DNA from 4 places in the Amorphus orientalis genome. Region 1 is predicted to be linked to each of the others. Evidence: predicted binding sites of a transcription regulator. Region 1 holds the regulator's gene; each other region holds the start of a gene.

What was found. The regulator LexA, encoded in region 1, represses DNA repair genes until DNA is damaged. The targets are predictions, from matches to a motif close to TGTTCNNNNTGTGTTCNG.
Region 2: a site for LexA is predicted at 1,121-1,138, ahead of J2S73_RS15010 (PA0069 family radical SAM protein). Genes of this name have one in related genera too.
Region 3: a site for LexA is predicted at 740-757, ahead of J2S73_RS11420 (single-stranded DNA-binding protein). Genes of this name have one in related genera too.
Region 4: a site for LexA is predicted at 1,050-1,067, ahead of J2S73_RS21110 (nucleoside triphosphate pyrophosphohydrolase family protein). Genes of this name have one in related genera too.

The regions. Positions count from the first base shown of each region.
Region 1 covers NZ_JAUSUL010000002.1:481,655-483,853, forward strand. The annotation lists gene J2S73_RS10045 (ComEC/Rec2 family competence protein) at 1-618, shown strand, start outside; gene lexA (transcriptional repressor LexA) at 663-1,376, opposite strand; gene J2S73_RS10055 (molybdopterin molybdotransferase MoeA) at 1,547-2,199, opposite strand, start outside.
Region 2 covers NZ_JAUSUL010000003.1:111,616-113,814, forward strand. The annotation lists gene xseA (exodeoxyribonuclease VII large subunit) at 1-248, shown strand, start outside; gene J2S73_RS15005 (glycosyltransferase) at 300-893, opposite strand; gene J2S73_RS15010 (PA0069 family radical SAM protein) at 1,256-2,199, shown strand, end outside.
Region 3 covers NZ_JAUSUL010000002.1:781,221-783,419, forward strand. The annotation lists gene uvrA (excinuclease ABC subunit UvrA) at 1-474, opposite strand, end outside; gene J2S73_RS11420 (single-stranded DNA-binding protein) at 942-1,451, shown strand; gene J2S73_RS11425 (protein phosphatase 2C domain-containing protein) at 1,604-2,199, shown strand, end outside.
Region 4 covers NZ_JAUSUL010000008.1:42,315-44,513, forward strand. The annotation lists gene J2S73_RS21105 (hypothetical protein) at 1-451, opposite strand, end outside; gene J2S73_RS21110 (nucleoside triphosphate pyrophosphohydrolase family protein) at 451-963, opposite strand; gene J2S73_RS21115 (flagellar hook-basal body complex protein) at 1,484-2,199, shown strand, end outside.

The sequences.
Region 1 (2,199 bases):
GGCCATGTGGGCCGCATGCCCGCGGCAGCGGTGCTTCTGATGGCGGCCGGACTGCTCTGGCTCGCGCTCTGGACGGCCCGCTGGCGGGTTCTCGGCCTGCCGCTGGTCCTGGCCGGGCTGGCATTGACGCCTGCAGCCGCCCGTCCGGATATCCTGGTCTCCGACGACGGCCGCACGGTCGCTGCCCGCGGCACCGACGGTCGCCTGACAATCGCGACGGCACGGGGCGGGGATTTCGCGGCCGCGATGTGGCTCAGGGCCGACGGCGATCCGCGTCCTCTGGAAGACGTCACGGTGCGCGCCGGCGTCAGCTGCGACCCGTTCGGCTGCACGCTGCCGATTGCCCGCGGTCCCGGCGACATCGGTGGCCGCCGGATCGCCTTCGTGGAGCAGTCCCAGGCATTTCTATTGGATTGCCGCAGGGCGGAGATCCTGGTGACACGCCACACCCGTCCCGCCGGGTGCGAGGGGCCTCGGCTGGTGATCGACCGTCACATGCTGATGGAGCAGGGTGCTCTCGCGCTCTTTCGCATAAAGGATCCGCCCGGATACCGGATCGAGCGGGCCCGCCCGCCGGTGCCGCGACCGTGGAGCGCACGACCTGTGATCAGGAGATAACGCGGTTCTGGAAGACCGCCGGTGTCCGTTCGGCCCGAAACCGCTCAATAGCTGCGGAACAGGGCGACGAGCTTGCCCTGGATGCGCACCCGATCGGGTCCGAAAATCCGCGTCTCATAGGCCGGATTGGCCGCTTCCAGCGCGATGGACCCGCCCTTGCGCCGCAGCCGCTTCAGCGTGGCTTCCTCATCGTCGACGAGCGCCACAACGATGTCGCCGCTGTCGGCAGTGTCGGACCGTTTGATCAGCACCGTGTCGCCGTCGAGGATGCCTGCCTCGATCATGGAATCGCCACGGACCTCCAGCGCGAAGTGTTCTCCGCCGCCAACGAGGTCGGCCGGGACGGTGATCTGATGGCTTTCGGTCTGGATGGCGGCGATCGGAACGCCGGCAGCAATGCGGCCCATCACGGGGACGGTCAGGCCGGCGATCTCCGCGGGCTCGGGCTCCCGGGCGGGGACCGGCGGCGCCTTGCCGCGCGAGCCCTCGATCACTTCCGGCGCGAAGCCTTTGGTGCGCGGGCCGGCAAGGCCGGCATTGGCCGACTCGGGAAGCCGCAGCACTTCCAGTGCCCGTGCGCGGTTCGGCAGGCGCCGGATGAAGCCACGCTCTTCGAGCGCCGTGATCAGCCGGTGAATGCCGGACTTGGAGCGCAGGTCGAGCGCTTCCTTCATCTCGTCGAACGACGGCGGGACCCCGGTCTCCTTCAGTCGCTCATGGATGAACATCAGGAGTTCGTGTTGCTTGCGGGTCAACATGTCTTCGGCCCCACCCCTCGGTCCGGCGCATCGCAAATGCGTACAAATCAGGAACGAACACTACGCGTTCCATATGTGTTCCGCAAGGGTTAATGGCCGGTTACCCGATGGAAGGTGGAAACGGAGAACAGTGTAAGGCCACGGTGTGGCGGGCAGTGTGTCCGACGGTGTCAGAGCCGGATGATCCGGCAGGTCTCGCCGGCGCGGGCGTCGGGCGCGTGGGCTGGACGGACCAGGAGCGCCTTCGCAACGGCGAGGGTGGAGAGCATCGATGAGTCCTGCACGGAGAACGGCTCCACCAGCGGGGGCCCGGTCGGGCTTTCCGCCACCCGGGCGCGGACATAGTCCTCTCGGTCGCCGTTGGCCGGCATGTCCGAGGCTAGGACCGCGGGCTCGAACCACGGTCCGGGATCGGTGTCGCCCTGAAGGGCTCGCAGAAGCGGCGTCAGGAACAGAAGGGCGCAGACCAGGCTGGAGACCGGGTTACCCGGAAGTCCGAGCACCCTGAGATCGCTCAGCCGGCCGAAGATCAGCGGCTTTCCGGGCCGCATGGCGATCTTCCAGAAGCCGAGCTCCATGCCGACGTCGCCGAACGCCTGTTTGACCAGATCGTGCTCGCCGACCGAGGCGCCGCCGAGGGTGACGATCACGTCCGCGCCGCTCGCCCTTGCCCTGGCGAGGGCATCGGCGGTGGCTTCCCGTGCGTCGGGGACGATCCCGAGATCGAGGGGCTCGCCGCCAGCGGCCGCAATCATCGCGGCCAGCGCCGGGGTGTTCGAGGCGACGATCTGGTCCGGACCGGGGACAGCGCCGGGCGGGACGA
Region 2 (2,199 bases), on a different contig from region 1:
TCTGGAAACTGGTCCAGGCGCTGTCGCATCAGGGGGTGCTGGACCGCGGCTTCGTGCTGGTGCGCGACAGCGAGGGCAAGGCGCTGACCCGGGCCGGGATGGTCGGCCCTGGCGAGGCCCTGCGTCTCACCTTCGCCGATGGCGACGTGGCCGCGGTTGCCGCCGGTTCCGCGCCGCCCCGTCCGTCTTCCAGAACCAAGCGCACGCCGTCGCCGAAGGATCCCCGCGATCAGGGAACCTTGCTGTAGGCTGTGTCGGCCATGGCGGACGGGTGGCGGCCCGCCACAGCGGACCAGTCGTCAGGCCGGCTGCTCGGGATGGACCAGCGCGCGCGAGCGCAGCACCGACAGGCGCCGCCAGGAAATCACGCCGTCGAGCCCGCCGGATCGGCCACGCTTCTTTCCGGCGAGGGCGGCAGTCAGCGCCTGGCGGTTGGCCAGCAGGCCCTGCTCGGGCACCGGAAGGCCCAGAAAATGGCCCCGGAGGGCGACATAGGCCTGTGACAGGCGCCGGGGACGGACGAACTCGTCGAAGGCGAACCGGAACACCGCGGTCTGCTCGCCGGCGCGGCCGGCCCGCTCCGTCCGTTCGATGAAGGCGCCGACTTCGTTCTGCCAGCCCGGCTCCAGCGAGACCGTGGGCTCCAGGACCAGCACCCAGCTTCCGCGCTCGATGGCGGCGATGCCGGCCTCGATCCGCGCTTCGCGCGGCTGATCCATGGCGATCAGCCGGCATCCGGCCGCGTCCGCGACCTTGGCGGTACCGTCCGTCGAGGCCCGATCGGCCACGATCACTTCCGAGACGACGCCGTCGATCGCGCCGGGCACGAGCGCCGCAAGGCACCGTGCGAGCGCGAATTCACTGTTGTGTGTCGGAATAATGACGCTCAGCATGGATCGTCTCATATCATGTTGCATCGCACAAAGCGAGCCCGGAGCGATCAACATTCACGCAGGCCGGCGCCGAAGACGGCATTTTACGTCGACATCCGGCGCATTCCGGCCTTTGGCGGTCAGACTTCCCCCCTCTCCGGACGATGACTTTTCAGGCAGCGGCCGGCGGCACCGGACTGGTCTCGCTGCATGGCCTCCTAGGAATATTCTCTCTTGCGGAACCTGTTTGTTCCTGTATTGTTCTCTTCACGCCGACGTTGAGTCCGGCGGCGAAGCGCCGCTGGTGGCGCCGCCCGGCCCGTCGCGCAGTCAGCCCCGTTGGTGTCCCGAACATCCGGGACCCGGGAACAGGAGAGGTGGCCATGAACGCCCCTTTGCGCCAACCGATCGAACCCGATGCCGCCGCAGGCGCCCTGATCGCCGATCAGGCGGCTCCTCTTGCGAAGAAGGCCCGACGCGCTCGCCCTGCCCGGCACGCGCCGGTCGAGACGCCGGCCGGTGACGCCCCGTTCGGGGGCCGGCTCGACAGCGACCGCCGGCGCTGCCGGGGCGCGGCCGTCAATCCGTCCGGACGCTTCGAGCCGACCGCGCTGGAGGCATTCGACGACGGCTGGGAAAGTCTTGGCGACCTGCCCGCCCTGAAGACGGACGTGCGGCTCGAAACGCCCCGGTCCGTGATCACGCGCAATGAGTCCCCCGATATCGGCTTCGATCGCTCGATCAACCCCTATCGCGGTTGCGAGCACGGCTGTGTCTACTGTTTCGCGCGGCCGAGCCACGCCTATCTGGGCCTCTCGCCCGGCCTCGATTTCGAGACCCGGCTGACGGCCAAGCCGGACGCTGCCGCCGTTCTCGAACGGGAACTCGCCAGTCCCCGCTATCAGCCGAAGACCATCGCGCTCGGCACCAACACCGATCCCTATCAGCCCATCGAGAAGGAGCACCGGATCACGCGGTCGATCCTGGAGGTGCTGGAGCGGACCAACCACCCGGTGGGCATCGTCACCAAGTCGGCGATGGTGGTGCGCGACATCGACATCCTGCAGCGCATGGCGGAGAAGGGGCTCGCCAGGGTGGCGATCTCCATCACCACCCTGGACCGCAAGCTCGCCCGCGCGATGGAGCCGCGCGCTGCCACGCCGGAGCGGCGGATCGCCGCCGTCGAGGCGCTGTCGGCCGCCGGCATCCCCACCAGCGTCATGGTCGCGCCGATCATCCCGGCCCTCAACGACGGAGAGATCGAGACCATCCTGGAGCGGGCCGCCGCCGCCGGTGCCCGGGAGGCCGGGTACGTGCTCCTCCGGTT
Region 3 (2,199 bases), 300 kb from region 1:
GCCGCGCACCATCGGCGCCAGCAGGTAGAGCCGCGTCTTCTCCGGCAACTCCAGTACCTTGTCGACCATCTGGCTGACGGTCTGGCTTTCGATCGGAAGGCCGGTGGCCGGCGAATAGGGCACGCCCACGCGTGCCCAGAGAAGGCGCATGTAGTCGTAGATCTCGGTGACGGTGCCCACCGTCGAGCGCGGATTGCGCGAGGTGGTCTTCTGCTCGATCGAGATGGCCGGCGACAGGCCGTCGATCTGGTCGACGTCCGGCTTCTGCATCATCTCCAGGAACTGGCGCGCATAGGCCGACAGGCTCTCGACATAGCGGCGCTGGCCCTCGGCATAGATCGTGTCGAAGGCGAGCGACGACTTTCCCGACCCGGACAGGCCGGTGAACACCACGAGCGAATCCCGCGGGATCTCAAGGTCCACGTTCTTCAGATTGTGCTCGCGGGCACCTTTGATCGCGATCGTCTTGTGCATGGAAACGAAGCCATCCGGTCTGGGTCTGACGCGGCGGGCCGAGCCGCCGGTGCGGCCTTCACCTACCGCCAAAAGGGAGGGGCCTGCAAACCCTGCGCCGGTAGCCGACTCGGGATCCCAGGCCTCGTGGACAAGAATGAATGTTCTACCAATGTTCCGGGCGTCGCGGCAACGCATCATGCCGCGCGAAAATGAGCCGGGCCGCAACCTGCTCTCCAGATAGGATCGCGGACAGGAATGGCCAGAGGCACGGCCGGCGAAGTTTTGTTCCGTGAATGTTCTTGTCTCCGCCGGCTGTTTCCGGCACAAATCGATGGAAACGCTCAACCCGTGGAGAAAACCCGTGGATCGCGCCGCCGGGCGATTGGTCATGGCGCGTGAGCCCGTTATCGTCCGCGACGCACCTGGCGGCGCGTGATAGTCAGCCGCGACACGAACCGACCAAGACCCAGCTCAAGGAGACCACCATGGCCGGCAGCGTCAACAAAGTGATCCTCGTCGGCAATCTCGGTGCCGATCCGGAAATCCGCCGAACCCAGGACGGCCGGCCGATCGCCAACCTGCGGGTGGCGACCTCGGAGAGCTGGCGCGACAAGAATTCCGGCGAGCGGCGCGAGCGCACCGAATGGCACCGGGTGGTCATCTTCAACGAGGGCCTCTGCCGGATCGCCGAGCAGTATCTGCGCAAGGGCTCCAAGGTCTATCTCGAGGGCCAGCTCCAGACCCGTGAGTGGGAAGACCAGTCCGGCCAGAAGCGCTACTCGACCGAAGTCGTGCTACAGGGCTTCAACTCGTCGCTGACCATGCTGGACGGCCGCGGTGAAGGCGGGGGCGGCGGCGGCGGCTCCTCGGGCGGCGGATATGGCGGCGGCAGCTCGTCGGGCTCCGGCGGCTTCGGACAGTCCGGCCCGATGGACCAGGGCGGCGGTGGCGGCGGCGGATATGGCCGCGACCTCGACGACGAGATCCCATTCTAAATCGCTCGGTCAGCCAAAAAACTCTCAAATACAATGATTTGAGAGGGGCTTTTCGTTCGATGCTGCAGGTCTGAGCGGAATTCTTCCCGCTCGGTTCGCTGCCGCACATTCGTCGGGCGCCCGGCGGCTGTCTTCATCCCTGGAGTATCGACGTGGCCTCAGTGGACATTCTGGACGCATGTTCGCGGGGCGGCATCCCTGATCGGCTCAACGAGGATGCGTTCGGCGCAGCCGGCCGCTTCGCCTGGGTGATCGACGGCGCGACCGGCGTCGGCGACGTCGAATGCCTCGACGGTCCGAGCGATGCGGCCTGGCTGTCGTCCACGGCGAGCGCAGTGATCGCGGAGCGAATCGCAGCCGGGACCGACGATCTGCCGGTGCTTCTCGACGCGACGATCCGCGAGCTTGCGGACCGGTTCGATCGCGAAGCTGTCCGAAGACCGAAGGCGCGGCATCAGCGTCCGACCGGCGCGATCCTCCTTGCCCGGTTCGACGATGCCGGGATCGACGTGATCGAACTCGGCGATTGCGTGCTCCTGGCGCGCGGCGAGAGCGGCGCCTTCGCATCGGTCGGTCTGGAACGGGCCGGGCGCGAAATGGAGCAGGCGGCGGCGCGGCGCATGCGGGAGGCCGGGGCGACGGTTGCCCATCCGGAGGTCCGCCGCCGGATGCAGGAGAGCCGCGACCGGCACAACACCGACGAGGGCTACTGGATCTTCGGCCTCGACCCGGAGGCCGCGCAGCATGC
Region 4 (2,199 bases), on a different contig from region 1:
GTCCGAGGTCCGTGACCTCCCACATCCGGGCGTTGTTGGCCGATCCACCGATCGCGGACACGCGGATGTACTTCTTCCAGGAGAGCGCATGAACGTGGTAGCGGACGTTGGCTGCGATCTCGGATTCCACCACGCCCTCGCCCTTCTCTCCCTGCATCAGGAAGATCAACCGCAGCACACAAAGCTGCCGCAGCGTTATTTCGGGGAAACCCGGCGGGATGCCCTCGGCGAAGGCTTTGAGCGGGGCGCTAGCGAGGCGAGCCAACGCCTCACGCTTCTGATCAGCCGCTTTCTGACGCGGCCCCTCGCATCGGCGAACGGCGGCCGCGGTCAGGGCCCGCACATCGTAGCCGAGCTTGCTCAGGTATGCGGTGCAGCCGGCCTTGTTGGGGCAACCTGCCGGCTTCGGGTCGGGGCATATACTGCATCGGGTTTCAGCAGAGGCGACCATCAGTACGCCTTCCCACCATTTGCCCGGTTTTCGGGCTTGTGATCGGCCCGGCCCTGATTGAACCGGTTCTTCTCGATGGTGGCGCCCGCAACGTCGAGGTCGCGACTGCCTGACGAGTCCAGCATGTGAAAGATCGCCAGGGCGAACCGGACTTCCTGAAGCGAGAAATCTTGCAGGAGCCGAGTGACCGCAATGAATGCTGACGGCACCCGACAGTTGCGCGCCGCCGCGGTGTCGAGGACGCGGATCGCGAAGTCGGCATACTCCACTTCGCGGCCGTCGCGTTCTGTGAGCTTGTCGTCCTTGAGGCTCTTCCGGTCGGCCTCCAGAGCCTCGGAAAGCTCGGAGTGCATAAGCGCGATCACCTCGCCGAAATTTCGCTCGATCGGCAGGCCGGTGGCCGGGTCCTGATACCACCCAGCTTCAACGGCCGTATCGTGAGCGAGGTTCTGGGCGGCCTGGAGCCCGCGGTATGCCAAGAACTCCTGATCCGTCATCTCATCTGTGTGCATGGCCTGTCCTCCAATCAATTATGCGGTCAATACCACTTTTTAAGTGCTATGCAAACTGAAAAAGTGAAAATCGTGACCCTTGACCATATTCTGCTTTTGTTCTCTTTCTCCACAGCATGGAGATGCGCCTCTGGGAATACCCGTATGTCGTTGTCCGGGTCTCGTGCCACGTCTGTCGGCGGCACGGGTCATACCGCCTCGCGCGCCTTGCCGATAAGCACGGCTCGGATATCCCGCTCGATCGGCTCCTGGAGGCGCTGGCGCGTGACTGCCCCTGGCGCGACCCCGCAGTGAAACGCAAAGCTCGCCAGGGCGAAGGATGTGGGGCTCACTTCCCCGACGTGGTTGGGCCAAGGCCGCCAGACCTGCCACCCGGTGGCGGCCTCCGGTTAATCCCAGGTGGAAAAGCCGCCTGATTTCAATTGATTATAAAGTTCTAAGGTAAGAGCTAGACGGCTAAAGGCCAGCCCCGCGCAAGCCCCGGGGAGCTTACTCCCCAGGGAATAAGCGGGAGCCTATTATGAGCCTATACGGGATGCTGCGGACAGGCGTGTCGGGGATGAACGCGCAGTCCACGAAACTCTCGACGGTCGGCGACAACATCGCCAACGCCGACACCACCGGATACAAACGCGCCTCGACCGAATTCTCTTCCCTGCTGATGCAGAACTCAAAGACTAGCTACAACTCGGGCTCGGTCGTCACCAATGTCCGCTACGCCATCAACCAAGAAGGGCCGCGGATCTACACCACGTCGCCGACCGACCTCGCGATCAACGGCAGCGGTTTCTTCGTTGTCCAGGACCCCTCGGGGCAGCCCTTCATGACCCGCGCTGGTGGTTTCCAGGTCGACGGTGCGACCGGCCTTCTGAAGAACCAAGCCGGCTTCACCCTCATGGGTTACGACGTGAGCGGCGGGCAGAACCCAAACGCGGTCCTAAACGGCTTTGCCAACATGGTCCCAGTCGACCTGACGGCCATGAATATGCAGGCAACGCCGACGACAGAGGGCACGTTCACCGCGAACCTCGACGCCCGTAAGCCGTCCCTGGCCTCTTTGATCGGGAACCTCAGTGGGGGCGAGCCAATAATGGCCGGCGTCACCGCAAGCGCCAACTCAGCCGCCTCGACCTACAATTCCACCACCTCCGTAACGATCGAGGACAACCTCGGCAATCCGATTACTTTGGATATCTACTTCAACAAACTCGGCCCCAATACCTGGGAAATGACCAC